Halostagnicola kamekurae: one gene and its partner. The protein of the gene in region 1 binds, or shares a complex with, the protein of each later gene. Links are inferred from orthologs where the notes say so. Each region holds a gene or a part of one and is shown in the gene's direction. Other genes may lie near its edges.

Region 1 (7,035 bases):
GGGAAGTTGGTCCTCGTAGGCGGCGAAGTCCTGAAAGCCGACCCGAAGCGTTCCGCGACCGGCGTGCCAGGCTCGATGTTCGATGTCGCGCGCGGTCGCCAGAAGTTGGCGACGGGTGAGCGCCGATATCGAGGTGTTCTCGAGTACCTCGAGCAACTGTCGGTACGCGCTCCCGACGAACTGTTCCGCCCAGGGGTGGGCGATCGGCGGCTCGAGGAACTGGCGGGCCGTGGCGAGGTCGACGGACGCGCGAAAGTCGCCGTCCTCGAGAACGACGAGGAAGCCGCCACTGGCGGCCGCTGGAAGCGACCGGTACGTGGCGGTGGTGGTTCCCCGCTCGAAGTGCTCGGCCAGTTCCGGAAGCGGTTCGGGGGCGTAGAGTTCGACCGTTCGAGTCGTCTCTTCGACGCGCTCGAGGAAGGAAGCGAGCGTCATCGAACTCGAACGGCGTGGGATCTGCGCACCGACCAGCGGAATGTAGTGGGAAAAGACATCCTCACGACCCCGTTTCTTCGGTGCAGGCACGTTCGACGAACGGCCGAATCGCTTCGAAACGCGCCGAGGGCGAGACGGTCGTCCCCTCGTACTCGATCAGGCCCGATTCGACGAGCAGCGGCACGTGTCGATGCTGCAGGTCCGCAAACGTCCCGTCCCGGTCGCTCCTGTCGCCCGTTTCTCCGGAGTCGGCTTTCACCCAGCCGGTCACGACAGTGGCGAGGTCGCGGACGGAGACGCGGTCGTGCTCGAGCAGAAAGTAGAGGACGTATCGCCGGGTTCTATTCTGGAGCGCCTCGAACGCGGCATCGACGCAGCCCGGGTCGAGCGGAGAACGGTCGGAATCCCGTGTCTGGTCGTCCATCGTTCTCGTCACGTGGTGTCACCTCGCATAGTGTTCACTCTTTGGCTTGCAGAAGTTCGGCTTTCCCGTCCGGTCGTGCGGTCGGCGCGACCGTGGTACGAATCGCCGTCACTCCTCGAGCGGCGACTCGGCCGGTCGCTGATAGACGTCCATCGTCGCGGCGAAGACGGTACCCAGAACGACGCCGAACAACACGTGACCGAGAAGACTCTGGAGGGCGGTTCCCGGGAATTCGGAGGCGGCTTCGCCGCCGACCGGTCCCGCAAACGCCGGCAACACGATCACCGGAATAATCGCCCAGACAGTCAGCCCGAAGGCGAATCCCGCGCCGACGATTCGCAGCGCGACGCCGGCCTCCGAGAGCGCGTCCGTCTCGGGATCCGTCCGGAGGACTCCGAGCACCAGTTCCCGAGTGATGATGTAACCGAAGACGACGCCCAGAATCGCGCCGTGGACGATGTGGATTCCCCAGCCGACGACCCCGCCTGCTTCGAGACCGTAAAAGGCGGGGATCGACACCTGCACGATCTCGGGATCGAACAGCCACATGACGAGCCCGAACGCCGCGGCGCCGATCGCTCCTCCAAGGACGCCTGCGACTGGCCACCCGATTCGACTCTCGATGCCGTACGTGGATTCCTCGTTCGGTTCGGTGCTCATGACACCTCCCATACCACGAACTGATGCAAAAGGGTTCGTCCGGGCCGACCGGCTCTGATGGCGGAGGACTACCTGGCCGAAACGAGGACCTTAGTGTCTCGGCGCTCGAGTCGGGACAACCGTGGAACTCGAGCTACTGGGCTGGCCGCCGGACGGGCCGAAACTACGACTGGATCACGAGCGATTTAGCTACGCCGGGAAGTTCGTGATGACGAATACGGGGAAGGCAGTCGCTCGAGCGGACGACGGTCGAACCGACGCTCGAGCGACGGGAAACGACGGCGAGAAAACGGACGATCGCGCTCGAGCCTCAGAGTCAGTCGCTCGAGCGGTGGATTCGGATGGCCGGGCCCCGGACTACGATGACGACGTGCTCGCGGCGGCGTCGTTCAACGAGGATCGAACGGACGCCGAGACGCTCTGGATCCGGTACGTGACCGTGGCAAAACCCCGTCGGGGAAACGGGATCGGCCCGAAGTTGCTCGCGTTCGTCCGCGATCGGGCGACAGACCGTGGATACGCTCGCGTCCGAATCGCCGTCAACAACCCCTTCGCGTACGAAGCGCTGTACCGGGCCGGCTTCGCGTTTACCGGCGAAACGACTGGATTGGCTGAACTCGTCCTCGAACACTCGCCAGCGGAGGATCGTCCGACGTCGGTGTCGGCGAGCGACGAGTCGGGTATCGAGACGCGAATCGAAGACGAGACACCAGTCGACGAAAGCGAGCGGAGAGACGCCGCCCGGTATCGGGACGGACTCGAGCGATTTCGCGAGCGCGAGCTCTCCGATCCCGAGGAGGAGTTCCTCTCTGAGCGACTCGACTGAGTCGGCAGTCGACTGAACCGACAGTTAGAACGAGCGTCCAGACCGGCTGTTCGGGGAACTGAAACCCAACGATTCTAACCGTCGCGTCCCAAGAAAGGGTAATGGGAAACGCAGCGCTTCGGGACATCGCCGTCATCGACGACATTCCGTTCACCGATATCGAGGGCGTCGTCGCGGTCGACGCCCACAACTGGCTGTACCGGTATCTGACGACGACGGTCAAGTGGACCTCGAGCGAGAAGTACACGACGACCGACGGTGTCGAGGTCGCGAACCTGCTCGGGATCGTCCAGGGCGTGCCGAAGTTCTTCGAGAACGACATCGTCCCGGTGATGGTCTTCGACGGCGGCCCCTCGGAGCTCAAATCCGACGAGATCGAATCGCGGCGGGATCAGCGCCAGACCTACGAGGAGCAACTCGAGGTCGCCCGCGAGGAGGGCGATCAGGTCGCGATCGCCCAACTCGAGTCGCGAACGCAGCGGCTCACCGAGACGATCCAGAAGACGAGTCGCGAACTCTTCGACCTGCTCGACGTTCCCGTCGTCGAAGCGCCGGCCGAAGGCGAAGCGCAGGCGGCCCACATGGTTCGCCGCGGCGACGCCGACTACGTGGGCTCCGAGGACTACGACGCGCTGTTGTTCGGCGCGCCGCTGACGCTTCGGCAACTGACCAGCAAGGGCGACCCGGAGCTGATGGATCTCCAGGCGACGCTCGACCATCACGAACTGACTCTCGAGCAGTTAATCGACGTCGCGATTCTCATCGGGACCGACTTCAACGAGGGCGTCGACGGGATCGGCCCGAAGACGGCTCTCGACGCGATCGGCGACCACGGCGACCTGTGGGGCGTCCTCGAAGCGCGCGGAGAGAGTATCGAGTACGGCGACCGGGTCCGCCAGCTGTTTCGCGACCCGAACGTCACCGACGACTACGAGTTCGAAACGACTCTCGAGCCGGACCTCGAGGCCGCTCGAGCGTACGTCGTCGACGAGTGGGGCGTCGATGGCGGCGAAGTCGAACGCGGCTTCGAACGGATCGAAGAGAGCGCAGTCCAGTCCGGGTTAGACCGCTGGATGTGAGGCCATACGGAAGGCGAAGCAAACCCCTCGTTCGGCGATATCGGACCTAATACAGCAACGGAACGAGTTTTACTAACGGACCTCGAGAAAACACTATGAGTCGACGGCGAGTTATGTAATTTTTCTGCCACAGTCGAACCGAACGGGGGTTGTGGATCAGAAAAACGCGCCACCGTCGTCGTGTTTGACAGGCGTTTCATCTGGAGAGAAAATCTAAAACCGCCGTACAGCAGTCCGGTAACGAGATATTTCGGCGTGTCCTGGAAGTCACGATAATAAATAAAACGTGTCGAGAGTTGGATTTGATCCAGCAGAAACATCGGTTCGTATTGGATGACTGTATCCGGGTGTAAGTGGTTTCGATCCGTGGTAAACTATCAGTCACTACCATCCAGTTTCATCACGGTGAAGACATTTATACGAAATCCGTTCTTACTCGTTGATCTCTGACCATTCCGTCAACCGATCGAAACATGAACTGTGTACGATGTGGCAACGATGCTGGATACAATCGACTGGTGGCCGAGCTATACAGTGGGGCCGAAATCGGGGGGTTGTGTATGAACTGCGAGAAAGAACACTACGGGGAGTGTCTCTCCTACGTCTCTCGGAACGAGCCGCGACAGTGTGCCTTCTGCGAACGGGACGGACACTTCGCGCTTCCGCGATGGGTCCCGTCGCTCGAACAGTCCGGCGAGAAAGTTGTCTCGTCGGTCTCGCTCGAGGAAACGGACGCCGCGGTCAAACTGTGTGACGAACACGTCCAACCAGTGGTGAACGAACCGACGACCGACAAACACCTCATCACACGATGACGATCCCGCTGCGAACGCACGCCTCCTGGATGTCGAAGAACGACGATCGAATCCTCGAGTATCTCGCCCACCACGGACCACAGCGTGCACTCGAACTCCGTTCGGCGCTGGCCGACCGAAGCGCGGCGCTCGATTTCCGGCCGATGTACCTCCAGAAGCGACTCGAGATCCTAACCGATGCGGGACTGGTTTCGTACGACGGCCTCAAGTACGACGTCTCCTCGCGCGGGCGGGCATACCTCGCCGGCGAGTTCGATGCGAGTACGCTCTCCCGACGCCGCTCGAGTTGAGGGCGGGAGACGGCGTCCGAAACGAGGACGGACGCGATGGACGTCGGCTCCGCTTTCGACGGCCGTGATTCTGTCCCGTACCCGACGCAGTCGTGTCGTCCGATGAAACGTCGTCCGGTGGACCGTCACTCCAATCGGCGAACGATGACGAACCCGTTTCCGTAGACGGTGATCCCGAATCCCTCGTAGGCGAACCAGATGTGATTGGTCTCGCGCCGCGATCGCGGCGAACGGGGTTCGAATATCGACTCGAGGCTATCCGAGTCGACCACGGTGTGAATCGACTCGAGCGAATCGGGCGACCGGTCGGATAAGTCCGCGACGGTCGTGACGATTTCGACGGCGAGCGACCCGTGTTCGTCTCGGTCGTACTGGAAGAACGTCATTGGCGCGCCCGGCGGCGATGCGTTATCGGAGTGTGCTCTCTTGATGCGGTCATGTGATCAGTTCCCCTCAGTTGAACGTCTTCAACACTGACAGGGATCACAGTCTATACCGGGCGATAGTATAAATCCCTGTCAGACAATTTTCGTAAATATGTACGACGAAAATAATCTAGCGAGTATCACCGCCGCGTAATCGCGTCTCCCACTAGTGTCTTACGTGTCGCCATCCTGTGGTTCGGGTCGTATTCAGCGGCTCATCGGCGTTTGATGCCACCGTCGTGGGGTTCTCCGCGTCCGATTCGAGTTCGATGTCGACGCTGTGGACTGTTTCCGGCGGTCTCGATCCGGTCTCCGTTCGGCCCGCTCGAAGCTGTCATACTTGTATGTGATCCTCGCGTGGGGGGTTGTTCCCTTGACGAGTACCATCGGCCGATACCCAACGCGTCCGGTTGAAAACGAGTCAGCGCCGTCGCTCGAGGGCATGTGAATAGCGTATGAATGTGGACGGCCACGGTTGCCCGGCGTTCCGGCCGGGGGAGTCCCGGTTGCCTCCTCCACCCCGCGACCCGTCGAGCGACAGGTGTCCGGCGGTCCACTGCTCGCTTCCGCGCCTGATGGGCTGTCGCCGGTTAGCCACGGTGGGACGTCCCTGCGGACGGCCAGCGTGGCCCGCTGTCCCCGGCGGACGAGGCTTCTCTGTTGGCTCCCGGGGCCCCGGTCGGTCTGACCGGACGCCCGTGGGGATCGGCCCCCGCTAAAGACCATAGTGCGGGTATCGAGCAGGGCCTAACTGCCCGACCTAGTCCACTTTCACCTAGTCTCCGTTGGCTTAAGGACCTTTCGTTCCCCGAATCCGCTTTCTCTCCTCGAGCCCACGTTCACGCCGAGGTGTAGCGCTCGAGGAAGTCCGCAACTTCAGTCTGCGAGCCGGCGATGACGACGGCATCGCTACCCGCGAGTGATCGATCCCGCACGTCGGTTCTGAGGTGGCCGTCGACCTCGAGCCCGACGACCGAACAGCCGGTCTGGTCTCGGATCGTCTCGAGTTCGTCGCGCCCGAACGTCTCGGTCGCTATATCCGACGTTTCGACGCGGGCTATCGACACTCGTTCCCCCAGAACCATCGTTTCGCGGTCGAACACCCTGAGCAAGATCATCCGACCGACGACGTTGGGGAGACTGAGCACGTCGTTGGCACCGGCCGTCCGGAGGCGGCTCACGCTGGCTTCTCGATCGCTCGCGACGATGATCTCCAGTTCGTCGGCGAGCGACCGCGCGACGAGCGTCGCCAGTATCGCGTCGTCGTCGTTGTCGAGCGCGATCAACAGCGTCTTGGCCTCGGCGATGTCGGCCGCAGTGAGCGTTTCGACTGTCGTCGCGTCACCGACGACGTCGACGAACTGTCCGTCCTCGCGATCGACGAGGGTCGTCTCTATGCCGACCCGCTCGAGCGTCCCCATCGCGGTTCGGCCGACGATACCCGCTCCGACGATCACGACCGGCCCGCGACCACTTTCGTAGCGGTACCTGTTCGAGCCGACGATCGGTTCGACGGCGTCGAGATCACCTTCGTTGCCGACGACGAGCAGCGTCGTGTTCTCGTCGGCGTGAACCGTCGGCGGGAGCGACGTGAGGAAATCACCGCGAACCCAGACACCGAGAACCGTGACGCCGTGTCGCTCGAGGCGACGAGCGGCGTCGAGGGTCTCGTCGTACAGTTGCCCGTCGGGACCGATCGGGAGTTCGGCCACCTCGAGTTCGCCCGCGGGGTATCTGCTCCCCTCGTCCGTGAGGATGTCTTCGGACAGCTCGATCACGTTTCGAACCTTGTCGCCGAGCGACTTTCCGAGCCGGTGTTTCGGCGAGAGAACCTCGTCGGCGCCCGCGTATCGAAGGTACTGCGCTCTGGACGGATCGGTGACGAGTGCGAGCACCGTCGCATCGACGTCGCGTTCGTCACACGCGAGCACGACCCGGATGTACTGGTGTTCCGTCGCGTCGACCAGAATCGTACTCGCCGTCTCGATCTGTGCAGCCTCGAGCGTCTCCTCGGACGACGGGTCGCCGTAGAGCACCGCGTATCCTCGCTCGTCGAGCGCCAGCGCGCGACTCGAGGATTG
Region 2 (7,148 bases), on another replicon or contig:
CTCGCGGTCCTCCCGCTGGTGCTCTACTGGGCCTGGCCGGCCGCCAAGGAACGCGGACTCGTCAGCGGGAACTCCCGCGTGATACTCGTCTGGAGCGGGCTCTTGCTGGTCGGGTTCGCCGTCGGGCTCTTCCTCGGGTTCTACTGGATCGCGCCCGCGGTGATCTCCTATCTCATCACCGACGCCGTCAACAACGGCATGGAAGTCACCTACCGGATCAACAGCTTCTCCTGGCTCGTGATCTACACGACGCTCGGCGTCGGCTTCCTCTTCAACATCATCGTCACGATGGCGATGTTCCACGTCGGCGGCATCGTCGACTACCGAACGATGCTCGATCGATGGCGATCCGTCGTCGTCGGCGTCTTCGTGATCGCGGCCGTCGCGAGTCCGAAAGGGATCCTGACGATGCTCGCGCTCGCGACGCCGATCGCGCTCACGTACGTCCTCGGACTCGGCATACTGTATCTCCTCACCGGCGGCGGGCGACTGTTCGGTGACGGCGGTGGCGGGCAGGCCGACTCCGAAACCGCGGCAGTCCCCGAGTAAGGGTCGCGACGGGACAACAGACGCTTTTCTCGCGCTCCATCGCGATCACGAACTGCAGTCGCTCGAGTCGGAGTTTCGAACGCGAGGCGAGTAGCTATCAACTGTTAAGGAACGGTGCTGCGAACCCACAGCCATGCCCAAAATCAGCGTCGAAATTCCGCAGGAATTACTCGACGATCTCGATGCGCACGTCGGCGACGACGGCAAGTTCGTCAACCGAAGCGACGCCATCCGCTCGTCGATCCGCAAAAACCTCGACATCCTCGATGAGATCGACGACCGCCACGACCGCCTCGAGACCGAGGAGTGAGACGACGCGGACGGTTGCGATCGACACCCACCCAGCCAGTCACGCCGGTCAGTCGCGATCGAGCCGCTGTGCGAACCCGAAGTTCGGTTTGACGTCCTCGACCCGGACCGTCACCGTCTCGCCTTCCGTCGTGTCGGGAACGAACAGTCGATACCCCTCGACCGAGGCGATGCCGTCGCCCTCCGTGCCGACGTCGACGACGTCGACCTCGAGTTCGTCGCCGGGCTCGACCGGCGCGGTGAGTCGCCCCTTCGCGATGAGGTAGATCTCCGAGGACGCCTCGCGGGACGCTTTCGGACTCGTCGCGCGGACGTACTGGAACTCGTCTTCGACGTCCGAGCGGAACTCGTCGACGTCGGGGCCTTCGAACACCTTTACGATGAAGTCGCCACCGGTCTCGAGCAGTTCTAACGACGTTTCGAACGCCTGCCGGGCGAGGTGCAGCGACCGCGCCTGATCGAGGTGGTACTCGCCGGTCATGTTCGGCGCCATGTCCGAGACGACGACGTCGACGTCGCCGCCCGCCGTGTCGGTCACCCGATCGCGCGTTCGCTCTTCGGTCATGTCCCCGCGGACTGTCTCGACGTTGTCGTGGCCCTCGAGTGGTTCGATTCGCTGGAGGTCGACGCCAATGACGGTTCCGTGCGGGCCGACGCGCTCGGCGGCGACCTGCAGCCAGCCGCCCGGCGCGGCTCCGAGGTCGACGACCGTGTCGCCCCCGTCGATGACGTTCTCGAGGTCGGTCAGCTGTTTGAGCTTGTAGGCCGCTCGAGAGCGATAGCCCTCCTGTTTGGATTTGTTGTAGTAGTGGTCTCGACCAGTCATACGTCTCGCAGCACATCCGCTACCGTGTTTAGCCCGACTAACTGTTCGTGCGTCGCCGCGGGCAGGGTGTCCGTAGTCATGCTCATATAAATGGTGTGAGAATAGAAATGGTTGACGATCGCCCCCGAAGACGGGGAGGAACTGTTGGGTCATGTATCGCTGGGCAACTCTAACGACTGAACGGATACTCCGTCGGTCCAGGGATAGCACAAAGGAATCAGGTGTTCGCAATCAGGGGTTCTACCGAACTGAGTGCCGAGCGGTGTCGATTAGCTGATCATGACTCGCCCCACGGAACGATCACACGACGATGAAACTCGGAAGGCCTCGATGGGAACGGGAGACGATTCCGGCGGTCATCCCGGTGGACTGTCGGCACCCTGTTGGACCGTCGTAACCGCCTATTCCGATTCGACCCGCTTGAGGACGATTCCTCGGTCGAAGCCGCCCCTTACCACCAGTCGATCGGAGATCGAGACGATCGTCGACCGTCTCTACGACACAGTCGGTGCGGCCATCGAGGCGACCGACGTGGCGTCCGACGGCCCCCACTGATAGCCATCCACTGTGGACGTTCTCGAGACATCGCCACCACGGTGTCCGGCCACGATCCGGAAGTCGAACGTGAGTCCCTCGAGACCGGTTCTATCCCGCTACCTCGGCGTACAGGTCGACGAGCTGATCGCCGATGTTTTCCAGTCGGAATTCCCGGCTCTTCTCGGCGGCGTTTCTGCCGAGCCGCCGACGGAACTCGTCCGCCGTGAGTCGCTCGATACACCGACCGAACTCCGAATCGGTCTTCAGGCAGGTCTCGCCGTCCTCTAGCCACTCGAAGGTCGGGATATCTCTGACCACCGGGGGAGCGCCACAGGACATCGCCTCCAGGAGAGCCATCCCCTCGTTTTCGTTTTTCGTCGGGAAGAAGAAGATGTCACCGGCTGCGAAGGCTCCACGAATGTCGTCCACGTACCCGGTAAAGACGCAGTTCTCCGGGGCGCTCTGGACTATCTTTCGCGTTGTTTTACTCTTGAGAAGTCGCCCGGTCCATCCGTTCGTGGGGTTGATATACCCGAACCAGGCGAACGTCAGGTCCGGCTGTTCGCGGGCCGTCTCCACGAAGCTCGAGAGACCTTTCCGTTCGATGACGTGACCCACGTTGAAGACGACTGGCGGTTCGAGGTCGTACCGCTCGAGATAGGTCTCTCGGAGCGCTTCGAACCCGTCCAGACGCTCGTGGTCGAACCCGTTGCTGATCACGGTCTTGGGAACGTCGGTGTAGGTGTCGATGACTCGTCTGTTGTGCTCTGACGGGCATATCAGCCGGTCCGCCAGCGAGTAGCCGTACTCGAGATACGGACGCAGCGGCTTCGATAGCTGGTTCGAAAAAGCGAAACTCTCCCGGAAGTCCTCCGCAGTCTGGTGAGCGTGAACGACGACCGAGACCGATTTCCTCCTGGCACACCGGGCGTAGAAGAGTGATTTCGGACCCAGGTTGTTCAGATGGAGCACGTCGACGTCGAGGCGCGGTTCCGTTGTGTATTCGATGTCTCGAGTGTCCAGAATTCGCCGCTGGTTCTGGACTGACTGATAGTGTCCCCCGGTGATGTGATCTTCCCACTCGAAATAGTGACTGATTTTCATCTCTAGCAGTCCGTTTTAGTCAGCGGGTTCTTTTCGCTTGTTATGGTCTAGTGACGAAGCCACGGCCGAACCACTGGTCCGCCAGAGCAAGGCGATACGGCCGACTGGTCGTCCGAAAGATATCCGACCAGCAAGTCAAAAATTAAGTACAGTACCAACGAATTTCCAGTATGGCGTGTCGGGAAGCGGTGAGCGGAGTCGTCTACAAGAACGACCAATTCCTTCTCGTCCACAACAGAGGGTGGGACGAATCGGTCCTTTGTTTCCCGCAGGGCGGTATCAAAGCCGGTGAGAGCGACAGGGAGGCACTCGAACGAGAGCTCGTGGAAGAACTCGTACCAGGGCATTCGAGGTCGTGGATCGCTCGGACCACGTCCACCACTACGAGTTCGCGCAGAGAGATAGCGAGGGATACAGCGAACAGCGTCAGTCGATCTGGTTCGTCGAATTTGTCGGCGAGAAGAACGACGTAGAAACTCCCACCGAAGAAGTCACTCGAGTCGAATGGACTCATCGGAACGACGTCATCGAGAAGATGACGTTCGAAGCGCAACGAGACACGTATCGGAAAGTGCTCTCCGAATGGGACACCGAGATCGACTGAGGCTCCCCTGTCGTGTGGACGGCTGTCACGAATCGGAGCGACTGATCGTCCGCCCACGCGTAAAGGGTGCCTTTTTATGTCGACCGTCCGTACGCCGACCTATATGTTCAAGGCCATCGTGAGCGCCGAAACGCTCACCAGCGCGCTCGATTCGGTGAGCGTGCTGGTCGACGAATGTAAGATCCACCTCGAGGAGGAGGGCCTCGAGATTCGGGCCGTCGATCCCGCCAACGTCGGGATGGTCGACCTCTCGCTCGAGGCGGCCGCGTTCGAATCCTACGAAGCCGACGGCGGCGTCATCGGCGTCGATCTCTCGCGACTCGAGGACATCGCCGGCATGGCCGAATCCGGCCAGCTCATCCAGTTCGAACTCGACGAGGAGACGCGCAAACTCCACATCCAGATCGACGGGCTCGAGTACACCCTCGCGCTGATCGACCCCGACTCGATCCGACAGGAGCCGGACATCCCGGACCTCGACCTGCCGGCGGAGGTCGTCCTCGAGGGCAAAGACCTCAACCGATCGGTCAAAGCCGCCGACATGGTCTCGGACCACATCGCACTCGGCGTCGACGAGAGCGAGGAGTTCTTCTACGTCAACGCGGAGGGAGACACCGACGACGTCCACCTCGAGTTGACGCGCGACGATCTGATCGACCTGCAGGTCGGCCCGGCCCGCTCGCTGTTCTCGCTCGATTACCTGAAGGACATGAACAAGGCGATCCCATCCGATACCGAAGTGACCCTCGCGCTCGGCGAGGAGTTCCCGATCAAGATGTTCTTCGGCTACGGCGACGGAAACGGGCAGGTCACGTACATGCTCGCGCCGCGGATCCAGAGCGACTGATCGAGGGCGGACGACATGTCTGTGCCGTGTCGAAAAAGGGGAGGAGTTACCCTCGAGAAGCCACTAGAAGGGGCATGGTCTCCTCCAGCGACCCTGCTGATTCTCCGTCGAAACACGTCGTCGATATCGACGGCGGGCGGCCGAGCGAAGTCCTCGTCGCGACAGTAGCGGCCCTCGCGAAAACGGACGCGGCCTCGTTACCGCCGCTGTACGACGTCATCGATCCCGAAGCTCTCGACGCGCTCTACGAACACGTTCGAACGCGGACCGTAGGCGAGGCGAACGGCTATCGAGTCACGTTCCCCTACGAGGGCTACGAGGTGTGCGTCGAGTTCGACGGGCGGATTCGACTCGCAACCCCGTAGAATCGGTCACGCCGAGGCGTTCGGCCGAACCCGATCGCGGAGGAACGATCGAAGGTGATCGTTCACCGCGTCGCTCGCTTCGATGAAAACGCAGTGTGAGCCACCCTCGATAGTCTCGAGGGTCGCGTCCGGGATTTTCGTCTCGAGCAGCCGGGCGTTTTCGACGGGGATCACCCGATCCGCGGTGCCGTGGACGACGAGCGTCGGCACCCGGATTTGATCGAGCCGATCCGCGAGGTCGAAGCTCCGGACCGCCCCTGCCTGTGCCTCGATGGCCGGTTCCGGGGCGTCCTGCTCGAGTCGCCACTCGATGATTCGGTCCACGAGATGGGGGTTTCGGTTGGTAAAGCGCTCGGAGAACGCCGGGCGCATCCGGTGGCGGAGTCGCTCCCGTTCGGTCAGTCCCGTCGGCGTCGAGAAGACGTGTTCGCGGGTTTCCTCGGGGATCGGGACCGCGTCCGGTCCGCCGTGGCTCGTACAACAAAGCGTGAGCGAGGCGGCCCGCGAGTAGTCGACGGCGTACTGCTGGGCGATCATCCCACCCATGCTCGCGCCGACGATGTGGGCGTCGAAGATCCCGGCGTCCTCGAGGACGGCCTCGAGGTCAGCGGCCATCCCCTCGATGGAGTAGCTGCCGAGTGTCGAAAGCAGGGGCGCGCGCAGTCGCCGCGGCAGTTTCGAAACGCCCGGCGGGAGGCCGGCGTCCGATCGACCGGTTCCCCGGTTGTCGGGCGCGATCACGTCGAACTCGTTCGCGAGCGCCTCGCGCTGCCAGCGCCACATCCACCGCCCGTAGCCCAGCCCCTGCACGAAGACGACCGGCTCACCCGTCGTCCCGTCCGCGCGCTCGTCTCGCTCGTAGTAGATCGACACGCCGTCTCGAGTGACCCGTGGCATACGTCACCCGACGTGGCCGACGGCCTTGAAATCGAGCATCGACGCGGCGGTGGATGGTCCCGGCGAGCCAACGAGCGAGGTCGGGGAGCGCCGACAACCAGCGCGTTTAACCGCTCCCAGTGAAATCGTTGTATCGATGCAGCGACTGCACGCCCGATACCCCTTCCTCGAGGCGGCCCGCGAGTCGGTCGCCACGGAGGCCGTCGATCTGGCAACCGTCGTCGAGCAGGACCAGGACGTCGTCGAGCGCGCCCGCGAGCGCGTCGTCGCCTCGCTCGAGGAGGGAACGACGGGCGAGCCCCACCGGGATCCCCGCGTGGAACTGCTCTCCTATCCCGTGGCACGGGTGCTCGTCTCGCTCGGCGGCGAGTCGATACTCGTGCGCAAGTACGCCCGCGCCGAAGCCGAAGCGGCCTTCGACCGGTTCACGGACGACCTCGCGGACACGACGGAACTACAGAGCGTCGAGACGGCCGGACTCGACCTCGGGGACCTCCTCGCCGAGTTCGACCTCGAGGAGTCAGTTCGGGCGGTCGACGACGATCGGTACCGGATCGACGTGGGAACGTACCTCCCTCTCGCCGGCGACCTCTGGGAGGACGAGTGGCGACTGGTCAACCGACCGCTCGCGGATGGAGAGGTGCCGGTCGACGAGGGTGAGCTACTGACGCTCCTGCGCGAAGCCGTGCGCGAACGGATCGAGGACGGACTCCCGTTCGACGTTCCGGACGCGATCGGGAACGCGCTCGAGGAGGAAGCCGAGGAGGTCCGCGAGGTGCTCGCGGAACTGGACCTGACTCGGGAGATCGATACCGTCGTTCCGGACCTGTTCCCGCCGTGTATGAAGGCGCTGCTCGACCAGATTCAGAAGGGCGAACACCTGGCCCACCACTCCCGGTTCGCGATCACGGCGTTTCTGGCGAGCATTGGGATGGAGACCGACGACATCGTCGACCTCTACCGGGTGAACTCCTCGTTCGGCGAAGAGATGACGCGCTACCAGACCGATCACATCCGCGGCGATACCTCGCCGACCGAGTACTCCCCGCCCTCGTGTGCGACGATGCAGTCCTACGGCGACTGCGTGAACAAAGACGACCTCTGCGAGCA

What was found.
Region 2: the proteins of fen (region 1) and BM348_RS00440 are in contact, whole or in part, in a crystal structure (PDB 1RXZ), measured with the Archaeoglobus fulgidus proteins. The link is inferred for Halostagnicola kamekurae from one-to-one orthologs. Residues at the interface, in WP_010877775.1 of Archaeoglobus fulgidus: Lys326, Ser327, Thr328, Gln329, Ala330, Thr331, Leu332, Glu333, Arg334, Trp335, Phe336; in WP_010877842.1 of Archaeoglobus fulgidus: Asn43, Val44, Ala45, Met46, Pro120, Arg121, Pro123, Leu125, Gln151, Met192, Ser194, Asn218, Tyr219, Pro220, Ile237, Leu238, Ala239, Pro240, Arg241, Ile242, Glu243, Ser244.

The regions. Positions count from the first base shown.
Region 1 is NZ_FOZS01000002.1:799,938-806,972, forward strand. What follows is about bases 1,554-4,435. They hold fen (flap endonuclease-1), read left to right. Parts: upstream 1,554-2,446; coding sequence 2,447-3,424; downstream 3,425-4,435. Other genes in these bases: BM348_RS11860 (GNAT family N-acetyltransferase), read left to right, coding at 1,641-2,345; BM348_RS11870 (hypothetical protein), read left to right, coding at 3,985-4,239; BM348_RS11875 (ArsR family transcriptional regulator), read left to right, coding at 4,269-4,435. Also shown: BM348_RS11845 (DICT sensory domain-containing protein), read right to left, coding at 1-435; BM348_RS11850 (DUF7344 domain-containing protein), read right to left, coding at 497-859; BM348_RS11855 (hypothetical protein), read right to left, coding at 968-1,519; more of BM348_RS11875, read left to right, coding at 4,436-4,529; BM348_RS11880 (HalOD1 output domain-containing protein), read right to left, coding at 4,655-4,915; BM348_RS11890 (potassium channel family protein), read right to left, coding at 5,794-7,035. UniProt on the Methanocaldococcus jannaschii protein: Structure-specific nuclease with 5'-flap endonuclease and 5'-3' exonuclease activities involved in DNA replication and repair.
Region 2 is NZ_FOZS01000001.1:83,438-90,585, forward strand. What follows is about bases 2,910-5,904. They hold BM348_RS00440 (DNA polymerase sliding clamp), read left to right. Parts: upstream 2,910-4,032; coding sequence 4,033-4,776; downstream 4,777-5,904. Other genes in these bases: BM348_RS00430 (glycosyltransferase family 4 protein), read right to left, coding at 2,910-3,325; BM348_RS22335 (NUDIX domain-containing protein), read left to right, coding at 3,496-3,798; BM348_RS21015 (hypothetical protein), read left to right, coding at 3,681-3,929; BM348_RS00445 (HalOD1 output domain-containing protein), read left to right, coding at 4,851-5,141; BM348_RS00450 (alpha/beta fold hydrolase), read right to left, coding at 5,148-5,904. Also shown: BM348_RS00410 (twin-arginine translocase subunit TatC), read left to right, coding at 1-549; BM348_RS00415 (ribbon-helix-helix domain-containing protein), read left to right, coding at 683-859; BM348_RS00420 (23S rRNA (uridine(2552)-2'-O)-methyltransferase), read right to left, coding at 908-1,684; BM348_RS00425 (hypothetical protein), read left to right, coding at 2,015-2,239; more of BM348_RS00430, read right to left, coding at 2,330-2,909; more of BM348_RS00450, read right to left, coding at 5,905-6,038; DNA primase regulatory subunit PriL, read left to right, coding at 6,175-7,148.